DNA from 3 places in the Ruminococcus sp. AF20-12LB genome. Region 2 is predicted to be linked to each of the others. Evidence: predicted binding sites of a transcription regulator. Region 2 holds the regulator's gene; each other region holds the start of a gene.
What was found. Region 2 encodes NrdR, which represses ribonucleotide reductase genes. Its sites were predicted from a motif close to CACNANATNTNGTG; they were not measured.
Positions count from the first base shown of each region.

Region 1: nrdD (anaerobic ribonucleoside-triphosphate reductase) is a predicted target of NrdR. The motif match lies at 5,398-5,411, and genes of this name have one in related genera.
Region 3: DWX61_RS01260 (ribonucleoside triphosphate reductase) is a predicted target of NrdR. The motif match lies at 1,775-1,788, and genes of this name have one in related genera.

Region 1 covers NZ_QUGH01000001.1:300,078-308,041, forward strand. Annotated here, with positions in the region: gene DWX61_RS01325 (carbohydrate ABC transporter permease) at 1-411, shown strand, start outside; gene DWX61_RS01330 (carbohydrate ABC transporter permease) at 411-1,250, shown strand; gene DWX61_RS01335 (sugar phosphate isomerase/epimerase family protein) at 1,306-2,145, shown strand; gene nagB (glucosamine-6-phosphate deaminase) at 2,163-2,903, shown strand; gene DWX61_RS01345 (CBS domain-containing protein) at 2,991-3,425, opposite strand; gene asnA (aspartate--ammonia ligase) at 3,475-4,485, opposite strand; gene DWX61_RS01360 (hypothetical protein) at 4,702-5,253, shown strand; gene nrdD (anaerobic ribonucleoside-triphosphate reductase) at 5,455-7,590, shown strand; gene arcC (carbamate kinase) at 7,750-7,964, opposite strand, start outside.
Region 2 covers NZ_QUGH01000004.1:186,513-194,476, forward strand. Annotated here, with positions in the region: gene pap (polyphosphate:AMP phosphotransferase) at 1-1,392, shown strand, start outside; gene sigG (RNA polymerase sporulation sigma factor SigG) at 1,457-2,236, opposite strand; gene DWX61_RS06945 (YlmC/YmxH family sporulation protein) at 2,503-2,757, opposite strand; gene nrdR (transcriptional regulator NrdR) at 2,896-3,345, shown strand; gene gdhA (NADP-specific glutamate dehydrogenase) at 3,536-4,870, opposite strand; gene DWX61_RS06960 (aminotransferase class I/II-fold pyridoxal phosphate-dependent enzyme) at 5,090-6,307, shown strand; gene DWX61_RS06965 (citrate/2-methylcitrate synthase) at 6,555-7,916, shown strand; gene DWX61_RS06970 (YqeG family HAD IIIA-type phosphatase) at 7,938-7,964, shown strand, end outside.
Region 3 covers NZ_QUGH01000001.1:283,606-291,569, forward strand. Annotated here, with positions in the region: gene DWX61_RS01250 (tetratricopeptide repeat protein) at 1-488, shown strand, start outside; gene hflX (GTPase HflX) at 490-1,725, shown strand; gene DWX61_RS01260 (ribonucleoside triphosphate reductase) at 1,940-4,312, shown strand; gene DWX61_RS01270 (ACT domain-containing protein) at 5,335-5,775, shown strand; gene DWX61_RS01275 (AzlC family ABC transporter permease) at 6,002-6,721, shown strand; gene DWX61_RS01280 (AzlD domain-containing protein) at 6,711-7,025, shown strand; gene dapF (diaminopimelate epimerase) at 7,089-7,943, opposite strand.

The DNA.
Region 1 (7,964 bases), on a different contig from region 2:
TATGTAGTTGTTGTCATGGCAGTATGGCAGAATCTTGGTTTTTACATGGTCAATTATATCGCAGGAATCATTGCAGTTCCGGGGGAACTTCTGGAAGCGGCAAGAATCGACGGAGCAACATCTTTTCAGGTATTCCGCAAGATCACAATTCCGATGATCATGCCTGCAATCTCGATCTGTATGCTGACATCAATGACATTTGCGTTTAAATTATTCGATATTATCATGGTATTTACAAAGGGCGGACCTGCGAATTCAACTGTTTCCGTTGCATATAACATTTATAAGGAAGCTTTTGTTAACAGCAAATATGGTCTTGCTACTGCCAAATCTCTTGTATTTGTAGTGTTTGTTCTGATCATTACAGCAATTCAGATGAAGATTACCAAGAGTAAGGAGGTTGAGGCATAATGAAGAAGAAACCAAAGAACCTGCGGCAGGTGAATGCACTGACGATTATTATTTTTGTATGTGCGATATTCTGGCTGATGCCGCTGGTATTGATCTTTATAAACTCGTTTAAACCCTACAATGATATGCTGCAGGATTTCCTGGCTCTGCCCAAATCCTGGAGCCTGAAGATGTACATTGAGACCTGGACAAAATTCGGGTTCCCGTCTCTGATCTTTAACACATTGCTTTATACATTCTGTACGGTCATCCTGGTGGTGCTCATTGCGCCGATGGCAGCCTATAAGCTTGCAAGAACAAAAAACAGACTTAGCAAAGTATGCTTTGTTCTGATCATCATGCCAATGATGGTTCCGTTCCAGTCTTATATGATCACTTTGACAAGACTGGTTTCGAATGTGAAGCTGACAGGGACAAGAACCGGATATATTCTGGTAAGTGTAGGATTGTGTATGCCGTTGGCTGTATACATGATCCATGGATTTGTAAAAAATGTGCCTATCGATCTGGAAGAGTGTGCATGTATTGACGGTGCAGGTAAGATCCGTACCTATTTCAGCATTGTACTTCCGCTTCTGAAACCGATCCTTACTACGGTCGTTGTTTTGGATGCACTGGCAACCTGGAATGATATCATCACCAACCAGCTGATTGTTGGCGGAAACACAGTGGCAATGAATATCCAGAATGCACTGTACATGCAGTTTTCAGCACAGACAGCAGACTGGGAGCATGCGCTTCCTGGAATCGTAATGTCTATGATACCGAGTCTTATCTTCTTTGTTGTGATGCAGAAGCATATTGTAGGTGGTATTACTGCCGGCGCAGTAAAAGGCTGATCTTGGTGGTATAAGTAGTATAATATGAGATAATACTGGAAGGAGAACAGAACCTATGAAAGTTGGAGTTTTGATCGAATTTACAAGCAATACAGATATTGATGCAAAATTTGCTGAGTTGAAGGAAATGGGTGTGGACAGCTGCCAGCTGGTATGCTGGGATCGTCCAACACTTCACGATGATGCCATGGCAGAGGCTATCAATAAAGGACTGGAGAAATACGGAATCCATGTAACCGCATTCTGGTGCGGATGGGAAGGTCGCAGAGTCTGGGATTTTTATGAAGGACAGCTGACGCTTGGCCTGATTCCGTCTGATTACAGAGTTGAGAGACTGAAGATGCTTATGGAAGGTTCTGACTTTGCGAAAAAGATCCATGTGACAGACCTAGCAACACACGTTGGCTATATGCCGGAAAATCCATACGATCCGAAATACGAGGAAGTATTGGTTGCATGTAAGGCTATTGTGGAAAAATGCAAGGAAAACGGTCAGAACTTCCTGTTCGAAACAGGACAGGAAACTCCGGTAACATTAAAGCGTGCGATCCAGGATATTGAGAAAGCGGTCGGAAAAGGAAATGTGGGAATTAACCTTGATCCTGCAAACCTGATCATGTACGGAAAGGCAAATCCGGTAGATGCTCTGGAGGTTTTTGGTGAGTATGTTATGGGAATTCACGGAAAAGACGGAAAATATCCCACGGACGGACATCATCTGGGTGACGAAGTTCCTCTTGGTCAGGGAAAAGTAAATTATCCCGCATTTATTGCGAAGTTGAAAGAGATTGGTTATCAGGGAGATATTACCATTGAACGTGAGATTTCCGGTGAGGAACAGAAAAAAGATATCCGTATGGCCAAAGATCTTCTGGATAAATTAATCGCAGAATAAGAGCTGAGGAAAAAACTATGATTATTTATACAGGGAAAGATTATCAGGATGTAAGCAGAAAAGCAGCTAATATCATGTCTGCACAAATTATCATGAAACCGGATGCGGTTCTCGGGCTTGCCACGGGCTCCACACCGGTGGGCATGTATACACAGCTGGTAGAATGGTACAAAAAAGGTGATCTGGATTTTTCCAGGGTGACAAGTGTGAATTTGGATGAGTACAAGGGGCTTTCCGGCGATAATGACCAGAGCTATCGCTATTTTATGGATCATAATCTCTTTGACCATGTAAATATTGACAAAGCACGGACCTTTGTGCCTGACGGACTGGAAGAGGACAGCGATAAGGCATGTGCACAGTATAACGAAATCATCCGGCAAACCGGAGGCGTGGACATGCAACTGCTCGGTATCGGCGGGAACGGACACATCGGCTTCAATGAGCCGGGAGATGCCTTTGAAAAAGAAACGCATTGTGTGGATCTGACAGAAAGTACCATTAGAGCCAATTCAAGGTTTTTTGAAAGCATGGCTGAGGTCCCGAAACAGGCCTACACTATGGGAATCAGGAATATCATGGCTGCAAAAAAGATCCTTCTTGTGGCAACGGGAACATCCAAGGCAGAAGCTCTGTATAATTCCCTGTACGGACCGATCACACCGAAGGTTCCGGCATCTATCCTGCAGCTTCACCCGGATCTTACGGTTGTGGCAGATGAAGATGCACTGAGTATGATTCGCGAAAAAATTAAATAAAAATCCGGAATACAACTGCCGGATCAAAAAAGGATGGCTTCCGATTCCTGCCTGTGCAGGAACGGAGGGCCATCCTTTTTTTGCTGCTCAGTGGATTTCTTCACCGGCAGTTTTCTGTGCGGTTTTTATTTCGTTGTAACAGTATTTGATGATAGATTTTCTGGTTATGATCCCGATGAAGGAGCCCTGGTCATCTACCACCGGCACGAAGTTCTGATTAATGGCGCGATCCAGGAGGTCTTCCATATTAGAATTAGCATGGACTGGTTTATAGGTGGCACGGCGTGGGATCGCCATGATCGGGATTCCCTCTGTTTCCTTGATGTCGTGAATATCTGCACGGCGCATGCCCCAGAGGAGATCTCCCTCTGAGATAGTGCCGAGATATTTGCCGTCCATGGTGAGGATAGGAATGCAGGAGTACTTGCGGTGCTCCATTTTTTCGAGGGTCTGGCGAAGAGTTTCATCCTCAAAGATGTAGGCTACTTCGCTTTTGGGAATCAGAAAAAACAGAATGTTCACGTTATTACCTCATTTCCGCAAAAATTATAAATAAATCTGTAAGCTGTTTTTAGAGAAGCTGAAGTCCGTGTGTCTCTGCAACATCTGTGATCTCCTTCGGCCAGAGAGAGACATGTACTTCTCCTATGTGTGCTTTACGAAGGAAGAACATACAGATCCTGGACTGTCCGATACCACCGCCGATGGTGTACGGAAGCTCTTTGTTCAGGATAGCTTTCTGGAATGGAAGTTCTCTTCGGTCATCACAGCCTGCTTCGGTGAGCTGGCGGTCAAGTGCGTCCTCGTCAACACGGATTCCCATTGATGAAAGCTCAAGGGCAATGTCAAGTACCGGATAGTACACGAGGATATCACCGTTCAGTTCCCAGTCATCATAGTCCGGGGCACGTCCGTCGTGGCGTTCGCCGTTGTTGAGGGTTTTGCCGACCTTCATAAGGAAGACAGCGCCTTTTTCACGGGTGATCCGATATTCACGTTCCTTCGGTGTGCAGTCCGGATACATGTCAAGAAGCTCCTGAGTTGTGATAAAGAAGATATCCTTTGGAAGGATCTCCTCGATGTAGTCATATTGTACAGCCATGTATTTCTCGGTTTTACGAAGGACACTGTAAATGGTGCGTACGGTTTCCTTGAGAATTTCAATGGAACGCTCTTCTTTGGAGATGATCTTTTCCCAGTCCCACTGGTCTACGTAAACGGAGTGGATATTGTCCAGATCTTCATCCCGGCGGATTGCTATCATATCTGTGTAAAGACCCTCTCCGTGAGAAAATCCGTATTTTTTCAGTGCGTAGCGTTTCCATTTGGCAAGGGAGTGTACGATCTCGGCGTTGCTTCCTTCGATAGATTTGATATCAAAACTTACCGGGCGTTCTACACCATTAAGGTTGTCATTAAGGCCGGATTCCGGGGCTACAAATGTCGGGGCGGATACTCGGAGAAGGTTCAGCTTCTGTGAGAGTGTCTGCTGGAAGAAATCTTTTACTGTTTTGATCGCAATCTGTGTGTCATGGAGGTTCAGGTCTGCATGATAGGTTGCGGGAATCGTGATTGTATTCATTATCGGCTCCTCCTGATGATTTTTATGCTTATTGCTCTGTGGGGTATTATAGCAGAAAATGGGTGGAGTGGCAATATAATGAGAGGGGAAGTCTTTTGGGGTATCGTAGAAAAATACTGGGTATTAAATGCCTGGTGTGATATACTGAAAAAAGAATGCTTATGTTTACGATGGAAATATAAATATCCGTTTTAACGGATAGAATGGAGGGAGTTTATGGCAGGTGAAAGGTGTCAGGTTTGTGGGGGTAAGGTTGTAAATGGCAGGTGTTCATTATGTGGGATGCCTTACAGAAATGATGAGGCGTTATATCATCTGAATGAGCCCCGGGAGGTACATTATAAACATGCTTCCGCCAAAGTGAGGGATATGATGCGGCGGTATGGACAGGATGCTGATCAAACAACACAACATAACGGAAACGTAAACCGGAATACAAACGTAAACCGGAATACAAATGTGAACCGGAATACGAACGCGAACCGGAATACGAATGCAAGCCGCAATACAGATTTGAATCGGAATTCAGCCGGAAGCCGGAATACAGGTGCAGCAGCCGGACGTAAGACTGCTGCTGCAGATAATACCAGGAACAAAACAATGGTGGGCAGGAATCATACGGGAGTTTTAGATCAGGGGAAAAAACAGCAGAAAAAAGATCAGAAAAACAGCGGGGCAGGATGGATCATATGGATCATAGTGACACTGGCCATGCTGTTTCCTAAATTATGGGATTTCCTTGCAGACTGGATCGGAACGAATTTGTGAGAATATTTCAGCAGTGAGATCAGGCAGTGCTAAGTGTCTGTATTTTTGTGTATACAGAAATATCCCTTTTCTTTTCTTCTCAGCTGTGTTATACTCATGCCTAGCACAACATATAGATGAAAAACAATATATAGAGAATATAGGTACTATATATAGTATTTTAGCATAGCGGCTTATATATAGCACAGGGAGGGATGAGCAATGTTATATGTGATCAAAAAAGATGGGACAAGAGAGGAGTTTAATCCGCAGAAGATCGTGGCTGCCGTGAACAAATCCGCAGAGCGTATTCTTTATACTTTTTCAGACGAGGAGAAGGATTTTATCTGCCGTTTTGCCCAGGAGCATGCGGATTCCCTTGGAAAGAATGAGATCGAGATCCAGGAGATGCACAACATCGTGGAGGGGGCTCTGGAGCGTGTGAATCCGGCAGTTGCCAAGAGCTACCGTGATTATCGGAATTACAAGCTGGATTTTATCCATATGATGGATGATGTATATACCAAGAGTCAGGCAATCCGTTATATAGGTGATAAAAGTAATGCCAATACAGACAGTGCCCTTGTTGCCACGAAACGAAGCCTGATCTTTAATGAGCTGAACAAGGAACTCTATCGGAAGTTTTTTATGAACCGTAATGAGCTTCAGGCATGTAAGGACGGCTACATTTATATTCATGACCAGTCTGCACGTCTGGATACCATGAATTGCTGTCTGTTCGATGTGGCAGCTGTTTTAAGTGGCGGTTTTGAGATGGGCAATGTCTGGTATAACGAGCCGAAGACTCTGGATACAGCCTTTGATGTTATGGGGGATATCATTCTCAGTACAGCAGCACAGCAGTATGGTGGCTTTACAGTGCCGGAGGTTGATAAGATCCTGGCACCGTATGCAAAGAAAAGCTATGATAAATATATTTCCGAATTTATGAAATACTCGGATGAGAGCTGGAGTGGCCGCGAGGAGCGAGCTATTGAATATGCTCTTGATAAGGTCCGCAGGGATTATGATCAGGGATGGCAGGGAATTGAGTACAAGCTGAATACCGTCGGTTCTTCCAGAGGGGATTATCCGTTTGTTACGGTGACACTTGGTCTCGGAACCGAGCAGTTTGAGAAGATGTGCACGATTTCCCTTCTTGAGGTCCATCAGGGAGGACAGGGGAAGGCCGGACATAAGAAACCGGTACTTTTCCCGAAAATCGTATTCCTTTATGACAAGGAGATCCATGGTCCCGGAAAGTGTTGTGAGGATATTTTTGAGGCTGGTGTGGAGTGTTCCTCCAAGACTATGTATCCGGACTGGCTGTCTATGTCCGGTGCGGGATACATTTCCAGTATGTACAGGAAATACAAGAAGGTCATCAGCCCGATGGGATGCCGTGCTTTCTTAAGTCCGTGGTATGAGCGTGGCGGTATGGAGCCGGCGGATGAGAATGATACGCCTGTTTTTGTGGGACGTTTTAACATTGGTGCGGTAAGTCTTCATCTTCCGATGATCCTTGCCAAGGCCAGAGCAGAGAGCAGAGATTTCTATGAGGTTCTGGATTTCTATCTGGAAATGATCCGTAACCTGCATATCCGCACTTACGAATATCTGGGACAGATGCGTGCATCCACCAACCCGCTTGCATACTGTGAAGGCGGTTTCTACGGCGGACATCTGAAACCGAATGAAAAGATCGGTAAGATTCTGAAGCCTATGACAGCTTCCTTCGGTATCACAGCATTAAATGAGCTTCAGGAGCTTTATAATGGCAAATCTATTGCCGAGGATGGGGCGTTTGCTCTGGAAGTCCTGAAATATATCAATGACAAGGTAAATCAGTACAAGAAGGAAGACGGTTATCTTTATGCGATCTACGGAACACCGGCAGAGAGTCTCTGTGGCCTTCAGGTAGAGCAGTTCCGTAAGATGTATGGAATCATCGAGGGCGTTTCTGACAGACCGTATGTGAGCAACAGCTTTCATTGCCATGTAACAGAGGATGTGACTCCAATCGAGAAACAGGATCTGGAGGGACGTTTCTGGGAGCTCTGCAATGGCGGTAAGATACAGTATGTACGTTATCCGATCGGATACAACAAAGAAGCTATCCGTACGCTGATCCGCAGAGCCATGGATTTGGGATATTATGAGGGAGTGAACCTTTCTCTTGCATACTGTGACGATTGTGGACATGAGGAGCTGGAGATGGATATATGCCCTGTCTGCGGTTCCAGAAACCTGACCAAGATCGACCGTATGAACGGATATCTTTCCTACAGCCGTGTCCATGGAGATACCCGCCTGAATGAGGCGAAGATGGCTGAGATCGCTGAGCGAAAATCTATGTAAATGCTGACTGTCCGATCAACTGTGGAACAGTGATCGGACAGCCAGACGGTATAAAAAATATCCCGCAGAGCTGCCGGTAAGACCAGCAGCCGTCTGCGGGATATTTTCATGTAAAGTGAAGGTTCACATTTCACTTTGTATTCTGAGTCCGTAAAATGATTATTTAATGATAGTTCCGGTCTTCTCACGGTAGCCGTCTTTTGCATGGGCCATGTCTGTGATGATGGTACGGCGTCCGGTTCCCTTCTCCACAAAGGAAACACCTGCTTCGATTTTAGGAAGCATGGAGCCTGCCGCAAACTGTTTGCCGGCAATATATTTCTTGGCATCTTCTGTGGAAATAGTATCCAGATAAGATTCATGATCCGTATTAT
Region 2 (7,964 bases):
TATGAATTGCAGATGGCTCTGAAAGAGCATAAGATTCCGGTGATCGTGCTGTTTGAAGGCTGGGGAGCTTCCGGAAAAGGAAGTACCATAAGTAAGGTGATCAAGAATATCGATCCTCGTTTCTTCAAAGTTGCGACTATGTCAGCGCCTACAGAGGAAGACCTTCGGAAACCATTTCTTTACCGGTATTTCAGGGAAATCCCGGAAGCGGGCAAGTTTACATTTCTGGATTCAGGATGGATGGATCAGACCTGTCGAGAACGTATGGATAAAAAACTGAAGGGTGACAATTATGCAAAACGAATTGACAGTATCCGGAGATTTGAACGTCAGCTGACGGATAACGGATATGTGCTCCTGAAATTTTTTATGCAGATTGACCGGAAAGAACAGGAAAAACGTATGGGTATCCTTCTGGAAAGTAAGGATACCAGATGGAGAGTCAATGAATATGATCTCTGGCAGAATGATCATTATAAGAAGTGCAGAAAGATTTTTGGCCAGTATATGCAGGATACCAATACATCTGCGGCTCCATGGTATATTGTCGATGCAGGTGACCGGAAGTGGGCAGAGCTGCAGGTGCTGGAGACCATGATCAGCAATATAGAGGTTGCCATGGAAAACAGCAAACATGCCGTGCCGATCCTACAGAATGTTTTTCCTCTGGTGGAGATGCCCAGATTGAGCGAGATTCCTCTGGACGGAAAAGAAGTGGGGGATGAAGAATACAAGGCAGAGCTTAAGGAACTGCAGGCAAAGCTTGGAAGCCTGCATAACCGTCTTTACCGAAAAAGAGTGCCTGTGATCATCACCTATGAAGGCTGGGATGCTGCCGGAAAGGGAGGAAATATCAAGAGAATCACCGAGGCTCTTGATCCCCGTGGATTTGAGGTACATCCTATCGCAAGTCCGGAGCCTCATGAAAAAGCCCGTCATTATCTGTGGCGTTTCTGGACAAGGCTTCCCAAGGATGGTCACATTGCCATCTTTGACCGGACGTGGTACGGAAGAGTGATGGTGGAACGTCTGGAGGGCTTCTGCAGCGAGAATGACTGGAGACGTGCATACAATGAGATCAATGAATTTGAGAAGGAGCTTTCTGACTGGGGCGCTGTGATCGTGAAATTCTGGGTCCACATTGATAAGGACACCCAGCTTGCCAGGTTCAACGACCGCCAGAGTAATCCTGAAAAACAGTGGAAGATCACGGATGAGGACTGGAGAAACCGTGAAAAATGGGATGAGTATGAAACAGCAGTAGATGAGATGCTTCAGAAAACCAGTACTGCTTATGCACCATGGCACATTCTGGAATCCGTAGATAAGAAATATGCAAGGCTGAAGGCGCTTCGGATCGTGATCGAAGAAATTGAGAAAGCGCTGAAATAAGAGATAAAAGCTGCAGCAGGATAATAGACATTCTGCTGCAGCTTTTTGTCTGAAAAGAGGTGGATCAATTTCTGAGATAATTTCGCATACTGCGAAGAGCATGTTTTTCAAGTCGGCTGACCTGAGCCTGGGAGATACCGATTTCATCAGCTACCTCCATTTGGGTTTTTCCCTCGTAGAAGCGGAGATCGATAATGTGCCGTTCCCGCTCTCCAAGCCGGTTCATGGCATCTCGGAGAGAAATATCCTCTACCCAGTTCTCTTCCAGATTCTTTTTATCACTGATCTGATCCATAACATATAGGGTATCTCCGCCTTCGGAATACACGGGCTCAAAAAGGCTTACCGGGCTCTGGATCGCATCCATGGCATAGACGATCATTTCCTTGTCGATACCGATCTCATCAGCGATTTCTGCAATGGTAGGTTCTTTGAGATGTTGTCGCATATAGTTTTCCCGGGTATAGATGGTTTTGTAAGCGATATCACGCAGAGAACGGCTGACCCGTATGCTGTTGTTATCACGGAGATATCTTCGGATCTCTCCGATGATCATGGGAACTGCATAGGTGGAAAATTTTACCTGAAGAGTGGTGTCGAAATTATCGATTGCTTTGATCAGGCCGATGCAGCCGATCTGAAAAAGGTCATCCGAATTTTCACTGCTGTTTTGAAAACGCCGGATCACGCTTAAAACAAGCCGCAGATTGCCTTTGATGTACAATTCCCTGGCTTCTTCATCGCCAGCTTTGATCCTTTTAAAGAGCTCCACCTTTTCTTCCTGATCGAGAACGGGAAGGGTTGAGGTATTTACTCCGCAGATTTCAACTTTATTCAGTGCCATCTTAGAATCCTCCTTGTCTTGTCGGTACATTAAGATGATTCTCAGAGGGCAATGGAAATATACTTTTTCAGGAAAAATATAAAAAATAAAGGGCCTTGACAACAAGGAGATATTTATTCGTTACTGTTCATTGGCGATATCCCGCGAGGTGTTTTTTGTGAGCAAAGGTCACGGAAAACCCGAGACATACCGCGCGAATTTATGCGATCAGCATAAATTCTGTGCATCGCGAAGCGTGTTACTGAGAACGAAGTGAACAGTAACATTTATTCTCCGGATAGCAGTCTTTCATTACGAAAATCGACAAGGATGATATCTTCGCCGATCTGGCGGATGCAGTCCCATGGAATGGAATATTCATTTTCTTTGGAAAAACACCAGCAAAATTTCCCGGGTTCTGGCATGATCAGGGATTTCAGGCGTGCGGTTTCACAGCAGAATTCCACATCAAGAGGGCAGCCAAGACTACGGCAGGTATGGATATTGATCACTTCTTTTTGTTTCAGCTCACAGATGCGCATAAATTCATCACCTGGTATGATTTTATGGAAAATCTGTAAAATTTATGCAAGTCCGATTATTGACACATTATATGCATTTATTTTATAATAAAAACGAATTTAGTAATGATTTACTGATCCGGAAAGGGGGAGAGTTCCGTGAGATGTCCGTTCTGTAACCAGGATAATACAAGGGTTGTAGATTCCAGACCTGTAGAGGATACCAATTCCATTCGCCGCCGCCGTCTCTGTGATGCCTGCGGAAAGCGTTTTACAACTTATGAGAAGGTGGAAACGATTCCACTGACTGTGATCAAGAAGGACCAGAACCGGGAAAGCTATAAACGTTCCAAAATTCAGGATGGTGTTCTTCGTGCCTGTTATAAGCGCCCTATTCCCATTGAGAGAGTGGAAGAGATGATCGATTCCATAGAAGGAGATATTTTCCGGTCAGAAGACCGTGAGATCAGCAGTACCAAGATCGGAGAGATCGTTATGGAACATCTGAAGGATCTGGATGCGGTAGCGTATGTACGCTTTGCGTCTGTATACAGAGAGTTTAAAGATGTCAGTACCTTTATGGATGAGCTGAAGAAACTGATCAATTAAGAGATTAAATGAACAGACCGCAAGTACAGGAAATTCCAGGCCGATTGTCAAAAGACAGTCGGCCTTTTTTGAAACATGAATGTTTGATTTTTCAAAGATCGTAAAAGTGGATATAAAAAACAGGAACCGCCTGGGAAAAATCCTCTGCGGTCCCTGCTATAAATATACGTTAATGATTCAGAAAACTTAATTAAACAATACCCTGAGCTTTCATAGCATCAACAACTTTTTCGAAGCCGGCGATGTTTGCACCTACAACATAGTTGTCTTCCATACCGTAACGCTTAGCAGCGTCATCAGCTTTGTGGAAAATATCGATCATGATGTTGTGGAGCTTCTCATCAACCTCTTCTCTTGTCCAGGAAAGTCTCATGGAGTTCTGGCTCATCTCCAGCGCGGATGTGGCAACACCGCCAGCGTTTGCGGCTTTACCAGGCATGAAGAGAACACCGTTCTCCTGAAGGTATGTTGTTGCATCAAGAGTAGTAGGCATGTTTGCACCTTCAACGACGTATTTGCAGCCATTTGCAACCAGTGTTTTAGCTCCGTCAAGGCCAAGTTCGTTCTGAGTAGCACATGGAAGGTAAATATCACATTTGATGTTCCAGATGCCAAGTCCCTCTGTGTAGGTAGCACCCTCAACACGGTCTGCATATTCTTTGATACGTCCACGTTTTACTTCTTTGATATCCTTTACGACGTCAAGGTTGATTCCGTTCGGATCGTAGATGTATCCGTTGGAGTCGTTCATTGCAACAACCTTGGCACCAAGCTGAGTAGCCTTTTCAACAGCATAGATAGCTACATTACCGGAACCTGTTACAACGATTGTTTTTCCTTCTACGGAATCATTGTGAGCTTTGGCGATCTCGTTGAGCATGTATACAACACCGTAACCGGTAGCCTCTGTACGGATCAGGGAACCTCCGAAGGAAAGACCCTTTCCTGTAAGGACACCCTCATAAAGGCCACGGATTCTCTTGTACTGTCCAAAGAGATAACCGATCTCACGTCCGCCGACACCGATATCACCGGCCGGAACATCTGTATCTGCGCCGATATATTTGCAAAGCTCGGTCATAAAGCTCTGGCAGAATGCCATAACCTCTCTGTCAGATTTACCCTTAGGATCGAAGTTGGAGCCACCTTTTCCACCGCCGATCGGAAGGCCTGTAAGAGAGTTTTTGAAAATCTGCTCAAAACCAAGGAATTTCAGGATACCCTGATTTACAGAAGGATGGAATCTTAAACCACCTTTGTATGGTCCGATGGCGCTGTTGAACTGAACGCGATATCCTTTGTTAACCTGTACAGTTCCGTTGTCATCGATCCACGGTACTTTGAAGGAGATGATTCTCTCTGGCTCTACAAGACGCTCAAGGATGGAAAGTTTACGATATTCTTCCTCATTTTTGTCAATTACAACTTTAAGGGAATCGAGAACTTCCTTAACTGCCTGATGGAATTCTGGCTCGCCAGGATTCTGTGCTACAACTCTTTCATAAACTTCTTCTGTGTAAGACATAGTTGTTTCCTCCTCATCACATATTAAATTGCGTTGAAAACTAAATTCGAGTGCTATTATACATTAACATGCTAAAAAAGGGAAGTGCTAAGTTTATTTTTTTTAAATTTTTATTTCTTGCGTTGAAAGCCTAAATGTGAGATGATATAGAATAAATATTTTTGACTATGAAATTAAAATGGTTAAATAATAGTGAAAATTAGAAGAGGAGTGGTTTTTATGAGAACATTCGGGAAATCATCAAAGCTTGACAACGTGCTGTACGATGTGCGCGGACCGGTTGTGGATGAAGCTGCCAGAATGGAAGAAGATGGAATGGAGATTCTGAAGCTGAATATTGGTAATCCGTATCCGTTTGGGTTTTCAGCACCTCAGGAAGTGATCCTGGATATGCTGAGTAATGTCCGTACTTCCCAGGGATATTCTGACTCCAAGGGCATTTTTTCTGCAAGAAAAGCGATCATGCAGTATGCACAGCTTCGCGGGATCCCGGGAGTTACCATTAATGATATTTATACGGGAAATGGTGTCAGTGAACTGATCAACCTTTGTATGCAGGCGTTGCTTGATAACGGGGATGAGATCCTGATCCCGGCTCCGGATTATCCGCTGTGGACAGCTACTGCAACACTGGCAGGCGGAAATGTAGTTCATTATATCTGTGACGAACAGTCTGACTGGTATCCGGATATTGAGGATATCAAGAGCAAGATCACACCAAGGACCAAGGCGATCGTTATCATCAATCCCAATAACCCTACAGGTGCAGTATATCCGAAGGAGATCCTGGAACAGATTGCAGACATTGCAAGAGAAAATGAGCTGATCATCTTTTCTGATGAGATATATGACCGTCTTGTTATGGATGGATATAAACATACTTCTATTGCATCCCTTGCACCTGATGTGTTCTGTGTAACGTTTTCAGGATTGTCCAAGTCTCATATGATCGCAGGTTTCCGCATCGGATGGATGATCTTAAGTGGTGCAAAAAGTAAGGCAAAGGGTTATATAGAGGGAATCAATATGCTCTCGTCCATGCGTCTCTGTTCAAATGTTCCGGCACAGTCCATTGTACAGACCGCACTTGGCGGATATCAGAGTGTCAATGAATATATTCAGCCGGGCGGACGTGTTTATGAGCAGAGAGACTTTATTTACAAGGCACTGAATGATATTCCGGGAATTTCCGTTGTAAAACCACATGCGGCATTTTATATATTCCCGAAGATCGATACTGAGAAATTTAATATTTTCAATGATGAACAGTTTGCTTTGGATTTTCTTCATGAGAAACAGGTGCTTGTTGTTCCGGGCAAGGGCTTCAACTGGAATCAGCCGGATCACTTCCGCATTGTTTATCTGCCGGATATACGCCAGCTTGACAAGGCAATGAAGAAGATGAAAGAGTTTTTTGCTACATATAAGCAGGTCTGATCGCAGATAGATAAGAGGAGGTTTGCGATCCACATTCGCTGCCGGTTCATAACCGATAAACTGTAAAGCAGGTATTCGGTTATATTTTCGGCATAGACCGGAACAGAAAAAAATGTTATAATATATCTGAAATATCCCGGCCAGCTATGCCGGGATATACAAATAAGACCAAAATTGCTTGAGAGGGGAATGAGGAGGGACCGTTATCGAACAGCAATAAAACAGAAATCGAAAGGGGAAATAACTGATGAGCAAATTCAACATGAAAGTGACACCTGAGATTGAGAAACTTACCCAGATCTGTCGTGAGAATGACAAACTGGATCTGTCTTTATATGGCAAATACGATGTCAAGCGAGGCTTGCGTGACCTGAATGGAAAGGGTGTCCTTGCAGGACTGACCCAGGTTTCCAATGTTCAGGCAACAAAGATTGTGGATGGAAAAGAGGTTCCCTGTGCAGGTAAGCTTTCTTATCGTGGGTATGATATTAAGGATCTGACAAATGGATTTATCAATGACCGGCGCTTCGGCTTTGAGGAAGTAACCTATCTGCTTCTTTTCGGAAAGCTTCCGAATCAGGAAGAGCTGAATGAGTTCTCCGGGATTCTTGCGAATCAGCGTATGCTGCCGCGGAATTTTGTAAGGGATGTCATTATGAAGGCACCGTCCAGAGATATTATGAACGCTCTGTCAAGAAGCGTGCTGACGCTTTATTCCTATGATAAAGACCCGGATAATATTGAACTGGAGAATGTGCTCCGTCAGTGTATCAACCTGATCAGCGTTTTCCCATTGTTATCTGTTTATGCATATCAGGCCTATAACCACTATGAGAAAGGAAAGAGTCTTTATATCCATCAGCCTAAAAAGGAGCTTTCCACAGCTGAAAATATCCTGCGTCTGTTAAGACCAGATAAGAAGTATACGGCATTGGAGGCAGAGATCCTTGATATTGCTCTGATCCTTCATATGGAGCATGGTGGTGGTAATAACTCTACCTTTACTACACATGTGGTTTCCTCTTCCGGGACAGATACGTATTCTGCGATCGCGGCAGCACTGGGCTCTTTGAAAGGCCCGAAACACGGCGGTGCCAACATCAAAGTCGTAAAAATGTTTAACGATATGCGTAAACATGTACATGACTACAGTGATGAAGAGGAAATCAGTGCATATCTTAAGAAGCTTCTTCATAAAGAGGCTTTTGATAAGCGTGGACTGATCTATGGTATGGGACATGCGATCTATTCTGTTTCCGATCCACGTGCAGAAGTCTTTAAAGGCTATGTAGAACAGCTTGCAAGAGAAAAGGGCAGAATGAAGGATTATCAGCTGTATGCTACAGTAGAGCGTCTTGCACCAAAGGTTATTGCAGAGGAACGTAAGATCTATAAGGGCGTCAGTGCCAATGTGGATTTTTACAGCGGATTTGTTTACAGCATGCTGGATCTGCCTCTGGAGCTTTATACACCGATGTTTGCCATTGCACGTATTGTAGGCTGGAGCGCACATCGTATGGAAGAGCTTATCAATGTGGATAAGATTATCCGTCCTGCATATAAGAATGTCCTTCCGGAAGCAGAGTATGTTCCTCTTTGCGAGCGATAGGAAAGGACTGAGGTGGAATAGATGTTCAGATGCTTTTTTCCGGATGAA
Region 3 (7,964 bases), on a different contig from region 2:
CTCTTTCTTCTGAGGCCAAGGATGCCCAGGACCACTGTGACAGAGGCCGTGTCTACTATTATATGGAAGACTACAGCAACGCAAAAAAAGAGCTTCTGGAAGCAACCAAGAAGGATAATACGGAAGCATTGCTTCTTCTGGGAATGGTATATCTTGCCCAGGATGATGTGGAAAATGCCAAGGCAATGTACAAGCAGTATATTTCCGCAGTGGGTGATTCCGCCAAGGGCTATAATGGCCTGGCACTGTGCGATATCCGAAGCGGAGATTATGATTCCGCTCTTGATAACATCACAAAAGGCCTTCCGACAGCTGCCACAGACGAGATGCAGAGCCTCCTGTTCAATGAGATCGTAGCCTATGAGAAAAAGCTGGATTTTGCTACTGCACTGACCAAGGTCCAGGAATATATTGAGATGTTCCCTGAAGATTCCGCTGCAAAAAAAGAGCGGGCTTTCCTGAAAACCAGAACGTCTTCGGAGGGCTGATATGGAATATTTTGAGGAAATACAGGACAGGGTTATCCTGATCGGTGTTCAGGCAGATCGGGGGGATGACATGGAGGAATCCCTGGATGAGCTTGGAGAACTTGCGGCTACGGCAGGTGCGGCGGTTGCAGGCAGGATCATTCAGAATCGTGAGGCCGTACATCCGGGAACCTATATCGGAAAAGGCAAGATCGAAGAGGTAAAAGGTCTTCTCTATGCCCTGGATGCCAATGGTGTGATCTGTGACGATGAGCTTTCTCCTGCCCAGATGAATAATCTGGAACGGGAGCTGGAGTGCAAGGTTATGGATCGTACCCTGCTGATCCTTGACATTTTTGCGAAGCGTGCTGTCACAAGTGAAGGCAAGATCCAGGTAGAGCTTGCACAGCTTCGTTATCGGTCTGCACGTCTTGTGGGACTTCGTTCTTCTCTTTCGCGACTTGGAGGAGGAATCGGAACCAGAGGCCCCGGTGAGAAAAAGCTGGAGACAGACCGTCGTCTGATCCGGAACAGGATTTCCGCACTGAAGCAGGAGCTTTCCCAGGTGGAAAAGCACAGAGAGCTGATCCGTTCCAGAAGAGCTGTGGGAAATCTGAAGACAGCAGCCATTGTCGGTTATACCAATGCAGGAAAGTCAACGCTTCTGAATACACTGACAGGCGCCTCGGTGCTTTCGGAGGATAAGCTGTTTGCCACACTGGATCCGACTACCCGTATTCTGACGCTGGATGACGGACAGCAGCTTCTTCTTACGGATACCGTAGGCTTTATTCGCAAGCTTCCGCACAATCTGGTGGAAGCCTTCAAGAGTACTCTGGAGGAAGCCAAATATGCGGATTATATCATTCATGTGGTAGATGCATCCAATCCTCAGGCGGAGATGCAGATGCATATCGTATATGAAACCCTGAAAGAGCTTGGTGCCCTGGGAAAAAAGACGATCACACTTTTTAACAAGCAGGACCGTGTTTCCGGGGAGAGCTTCCGGGATCTCCGGGCAGACCATACGCTGAAGATTTCCGCACAGACAGGAGAAGGGCTTGAGGAATTTAAGCAGCTTCTTTCAGAGATCCTAGCAGAAGGACAGATTTATATGGAACGGCTTTTTCCTTATTCGGAGGCCGGTCAGATACAGCTGATCCGTGAGTATGGACAGCTTCTTTCGGAAGAGTATACCGAAGGCGGGATTGCTGTAAAAGCAAGAGTTCCGCGGGAAATCTATCCGAAAGTCACATAATGTTAAAATATCTACTCAGTACCATATATAGTACCGTGAACAAAACGGGCACTATATATGGTGCTTTTTATGTTGACGCAAAGAGGCGTGTCTGATACAATAAGCCTACAGCGCTTTGAACACAGATCGTGAAACGGAGTGTGTTCGTAAGCAGGCAAGTGAGGCGGAATGGAATATCCGCTTATAAATAAATGCATGAGGGAGGCATTTTCTTATGTTTCAGGTAGTAAAAAGAGACGGTGAATTAGACGAATTCAAAATGGGGAAGATCACCGCGGCAATTGACAAGGCATTTGATGCCAAAGGCAAGAATTACAGTTCGGATATGATCGATCTTCTGGGACTTCGTGTTACAGCGGATTTTCAGAATAAGATCGAGAACAACCGGATTTCTGTTGAGGATATCCAGGACAGTGTGGAGAACGTACTGATCCAGGCCGGATATTCTGATGTTGCCAAGGCGTATATCCTTTATCGGAAGCAGCGTGAGAAGATCCGCAATATGAAATCTACCATCCTTGACTATAAAGAGATCGTAAACAGCTATGTAAAGGTTGAGGACTGGCGTGTAAAGGAGAACTCAACGGTTACTTATTCTGTAGGAGGTCTGATCTTAAGCAACTCCGGAGCAGTTACCGCAAACTACTGGCTGTCTGAGATCTATGACAACGAGATCGCAGATGCACACAGAAATGCAGATATCCATATCCATGATCTGTCCATGCTGACCGGTTACTGTGCAGGCTGGTCCCTGAAGCAGCTGATCCGAGAGGGACTTGGCGGTATTGAGGGTAAGATCACTTCTGCACCTGCAAAGCATTTAAGTGTACTCTGTAACCAGATGGTGAATTTCCTGGGTATCATGCAGAACGAGTGGGCAGGCGCACAGGCATTTTCATCCTTTGATACTTATCTGGCACCTTTTGTAAAGTCAGACAACCTTTCCTATCCGGAGGTTAAAAAATGTATTGAGTCCTTTGTATATGGCGTAAATACTCCAAGCCGCTGGGGTACTCAGGCACCGTTTTCCAACATTACACTGGACTGGACCGTTCCGGACGACCTTGCAGAGCTTCCGGCTATCGTAGGCGGCAAGGACATGGATTTCAAATATAAGGACTGTAAGAAAGAAATGGATATGGTCAACAAGGCATTTATCGAGACCATGATCGAGGGAGATGCCAACGGACGTGGATTCCAGTATCCGATCCCGACCTATTCCATCACAAAGGAATTTGACTGGTCTGATACCGAGAACAACCGTCTTCTTTTTGAGATGACTTCCAAGTACGGTACTCCGTATTTTTCCAATTATATCAACAGTGATATGAAGCCAAGCGACATCCGCAGCATGTGCTGCCGCCTCCGTCTGGATCTTCGTGAGCTCCGTAAAAAGAGCGGTGGATTCTTTGGCTCCGGTGAGAGCACAGGCTCTGTAGGCGTTGTTACCATCAATATGCCGCGTATCGCATATCTTTCCAGAACGCCGAAGGAATTTTATCAGCGCCTGGACCACATGATGGATATCTCCGCAAGATCTCTTCATATCAAGAGAGATGTGATCAGCAGGCTTCTGGATGAGGGACTGTATCCGTACACGAAGAGATATCTTGGAAGCTTTAACAACCATTTTTCCACCATCGGTCTTGTGGGAATGAACGAAGCGGGCTTAAATGCCTGCTGGCTGAAAAAAGACATGACAGATCCGGAAACCCAGAAGTTTACAAAAGAGGTTCTGGAGCATATGAGAAACCGTCTTTCAGACTATCAGGAGCAGTATCCGGGAGAGCTTTTCAACCTGGAGGCAACACCGGCAGAGTCCACTGCATACCGTCTTGCCAAACACGACAGAAGTCGTTATCCGGATATCAAAACAGCAGGAAAAGAGGGCGACACCCCGTATTACACAAATAGTTCTCATCTGCCGGTTGATTACACTGCGGATATTTTTGACGCACTGGATATTCAGGACGATCTGCAGACTCTGTATACTTCAGGAACCGTATTCCATGCATTCCTTGGGGAGAAGCTTCCAGACTGGAAGGCAGCGGCAGCTCTGGTACGTAAGATTGCAGAGAATTATCGCCTGCCCTATTACACTATCTCACCGACCTATTCCGTATGTCAGGAGCACGGCTACATCAGCGGCGAGCATTTCACCTGTCCGAAATGTGGAAAGAAGGCTGAGGTTTACAGCCGTATCACAGGATATTACCGTCCTGTACAGAACTGGAATGATGGTAAGACCCAGGAGTACAAGAATCGTACCCTCTATGATATTACCCATTCCCAGCTGAAAAAGGTCCACACCAGTGTGATGACCATGAAGGGTGACGAGGTGGAGATCCAGCCTGTGGAATCTCATAAATATCTTTTTACGACCAGCACCTGTCCGAACTGCCGTATGGCAAAGAAAATGCTTGAAGGAGAAGAACTGGAGATCATCGATGCTGAGCAGAATCCCGAGCTTGTCAAGCAGTATGGGATCCGTCAGGCGCCTACACTTGTGATCACTGACGGGGCACAGGTTAAGAAGTATGTGAATGCTTCTAACATTCAGAAGTATGTAGATGAAGAGCTGGATTGAGCTCTTCGGGGCAATTGTAAATTGTAATTAAAATGGCTGGACGTATGTCTGTTTGGATGTGCGTCTGGTCTTTTTTATATATTCTTTTTATTTTTGTCTTTTTGTTCTTAGGTTTTTTGGGGAGATTTTTGTTTTTGGGGAAAGGTGGTTGACATTTCATGGCGGGATGGTATACTTATACATGGGTTTAATGATTGAAAGTGTTACACTTTAATGTATGAATATATACCGCTGTGATACCGCGTGGGGAATCCGGGAATTGTTTCCCGGCGGAAATTTGCGAGGGGGAAAGCACTCAAAGTTGCGAAGCCCGTTTTTCCTCCTCGCGCTCCCCCTTTCCGGGCACGCTTTTTGGAGCGTACGTTGTGGTGTGTGATACGTTATTGATGGGGCGATGGATTCGACTGTATCGGGAATTCAAGGCTGAGCCGATGGATGAGGGCGGACGGGAAAGGCGGCCCGCATAGCGGGCCTGTTCCCTGATATGAGATTTATGTTCTGTGATATTTAACTGAATTAAGTAAGTTCCCTGCAGAGTTGCGAAAAGCAATAAGCAGTGGGTGAGGACTTGCTTGTATCAGGAGAAGTGCAGGCTCTTTCTGATAAACTCCGGAGCAGTTATTCAGTTATGAGCAAGTAGCGAAGCGGATTGCGAATATCCGCTTGAGCTGAAGCAAGAAAGCATATCAGTTACTTATATCGGCACAACCTGCAATATCCAACACCGTAGAATCCATCGCCCCATCAGAAAAGTAACACATTCCATAACGCAGAACAGCGGCGTGGCCGGGAGGGGAGGAGCGCGAGGAGGGGACTATGGCCTTCGCAACTATGAATGCCTCCCCTCCTCGCACCTGCCGCATGCGAAATGCTCCCCCAGGAAAGGGAATCCACAGCCGCATGCGAAATGCTCCCTCCCGGAAAGGGATTCACTTCCAAATAATTTCATGCTAGAATAAAAAAAGAATAATAAGAAAAAGAATAATAAGAAAAACAATAACAAGAAAAGAGGAAAACACATCATGGTAAAACAGAACATCGTCTTCGTAGAAAACACTCCGGGAAGTCTTCAGAAAGTCACAAAGATCCTTGCTGAGAATCAGATCGACATCTACGGCTTCGGCTGTTTCGATGCACCGGAGTTCGCAAACTTCCGTATGGTATGTGATGATCCGGAAAAAGCAGATCAGATCATGGCAGAAAACGGATATATGACCCGTATTACTCAGGCCATTCTGGTAGATCTTCAGGATGAGATCGGCGGCCTTGACAAGCTTCTCAGCGTCATGGGCGACAGCAACGTAAACCTTCATTACATCTATACCTTTTTCCACAGAGGTTTGAAAGTCCCGGTAGCGATCATGCACTGTGAGGATCTCCTTGTTGCAGAGAGCGTTCTTCGTAACAATGGCTTCAAGGTTCTGAATCGTCTGGTAAATCCGGATGGAGTTGAAGAAGCGTAAGGATATATTCTGGAAAATGACAAACAGGAATGACGTATTCACGTATTGAAGTTTTGACAGGGTAATGCTACAATAAAAGGGCGTGTCAGGAAACAGGAAAAATGTTTTCGGGCACGCTCTTATTTACATGTACAACGAGCTGTGGCGAGATTCTGATGAGTGCTGTACAGATCGGAGAAGCAGGCCTGCGTTTTATAACAGAATGTACATATAATGGAGGAAATCGATGAAAAGAGAAAATTTCAGAAAAGGTATGAAGGATGGAGTTCCCATCGCTCTTGGATATTTTGCGGTATCCTTTACCTTTGGCATGATGGCTGTTGCCGGCGGCTTGAGTATCTGGCAGGCAGTCCTGATCTCCCTGACCAACCTGACATCGGCCGGTCAGTTTGCGGGATTGGACATTATTTTTGCAGGAGGCTCCATGTGGGAGATGGCAATGACCCAGCTGATCATCAACCTGAGATATTGTCTGATGTCATTTTCCCTGTCCCAGAAATTCCGGCGTGAGGAGTCCGGAATCCTGAAATATATCGCTGCTTTTGGTGTCACCGATGAAATTTTCGGGATCAGTGCGGCCCAGGAGGGAAAGGTCAGCGTATTTTATAATTACGGAGCCATGTGCGTGGCAATCCCCGGATGGACTCTTGGAACTCTGGCAGGAGGAATCTCCGGAAGCCTTTTGCCAGATTTTATGCTCAGCGCGTTGAGCGTTGCCATTTACGGAATGTTCCTGGCCATCATCATCCCGCCGTCCAAAAAGAGCAGACCGGTTCTTGGGGTGGTTGCGGCATCCATGGCAGTCAGCACTGTTTTTGCGGTGACACCGGTGTTAAAACAGGTATCATCCGGATTTATGATCATTATCACAACACTTCTGGTAGCAGGCTTGGCAGCTTATTTCTGCCCGCTGGAAGAGAAAGGGGAAGCCGTTCATGAGTCATAATATATATATCTATATCCTGGTGATGGCAGCTGTCACCTATCTCATCCGTATGCTGCCCCTTGCTCTTGCAAAAAATGAGATCAGAAGCCCGTTTATCAAGTCTTTTCTGTATTATGTGCCATACGCCTGTCTGGCAGCCATGACTTTCCCGGCCATCCTGAAAGCCACAGACAGCATCATCTCCGGTGCAGCAGGTTTCCTGGTAGCGCTTATTGCTGCATATAAGGAAAAAAGCCTGCTCACAGTAGCCCTGCTGGCATGTGTGGCGGTGTTTATCGTGGAGAGGGTTCTGGTATTTATTTGAGCAGGGGATATGCGGAAATATAATACGCAGGAGGGAGCCTCGAAAAGCTCCCTCCATTTTCATTTATTCACCTAAAAATCCAAGATCAATCTCTCCGTCAAACACCGTAGTTGCAGGTCCTGTCATATATACAAGGTTTTCATCTCTTTCCCAGTAGATGTCTAAGTCTCCGCCAAGAAGCTGTACAGTAACCGGCTTGCTGCCATCAACCTTGTCATTGAGGATGGAAGCTACTGTAACTGCGCAGGCACCTGTGCCGCAGGCAAGGGTTTCTCCGGAGCCACGCTCCCATACGCGCATCTTTACGGTGTGATGGTCGATCACCTGAACAAACTCGGTGTTGACTCTGTCAGGGAAGCACACGTGATTTTCAAAGGACGGGCCTATCTTTTCCAGGTCAAGGCTGTCCACATCGTCTACGTAGATGATGGCATGAGGATTGCCCATGGAAACTGCGGTTATGTGATATTCTTTTCCCTCGACAGTGATGGGAGCGTCGATAACCTGCTCGGTTTCGGCAACCACCGGAATCTCTTTTGCGGTGAGGATCGGGGAGCCCATGTTGACTTTTACCATGGAGGCTTTGCCGTCACGGATAGTAAGATCCACATATTTGATACCACTTCTTGTGGCAATGCTTAAAGAAGTTTTGTCCACGATGCCGTGGTCGTAGACATATTTGGCAACGCAGCGGATACCGTTTCCGCACATGGCACCCTGAGAGCCGTCCAGATTGTACATATCCATCTCGCAGTCTGCGATCTCAGACGGGCGGATCAGGATCAGACCATCGGAACCAATGCCAAAATGACGGTCGCTGACAAATTTTGCCACTGCGGCCGGATCCTTAACAGTCTCTTCAAAACAGTTTACATATACATAATCGTTTCCGATGCCTTGCATTTTCGTGAATTTCATAATAGTAACCTCCTCTTGTTC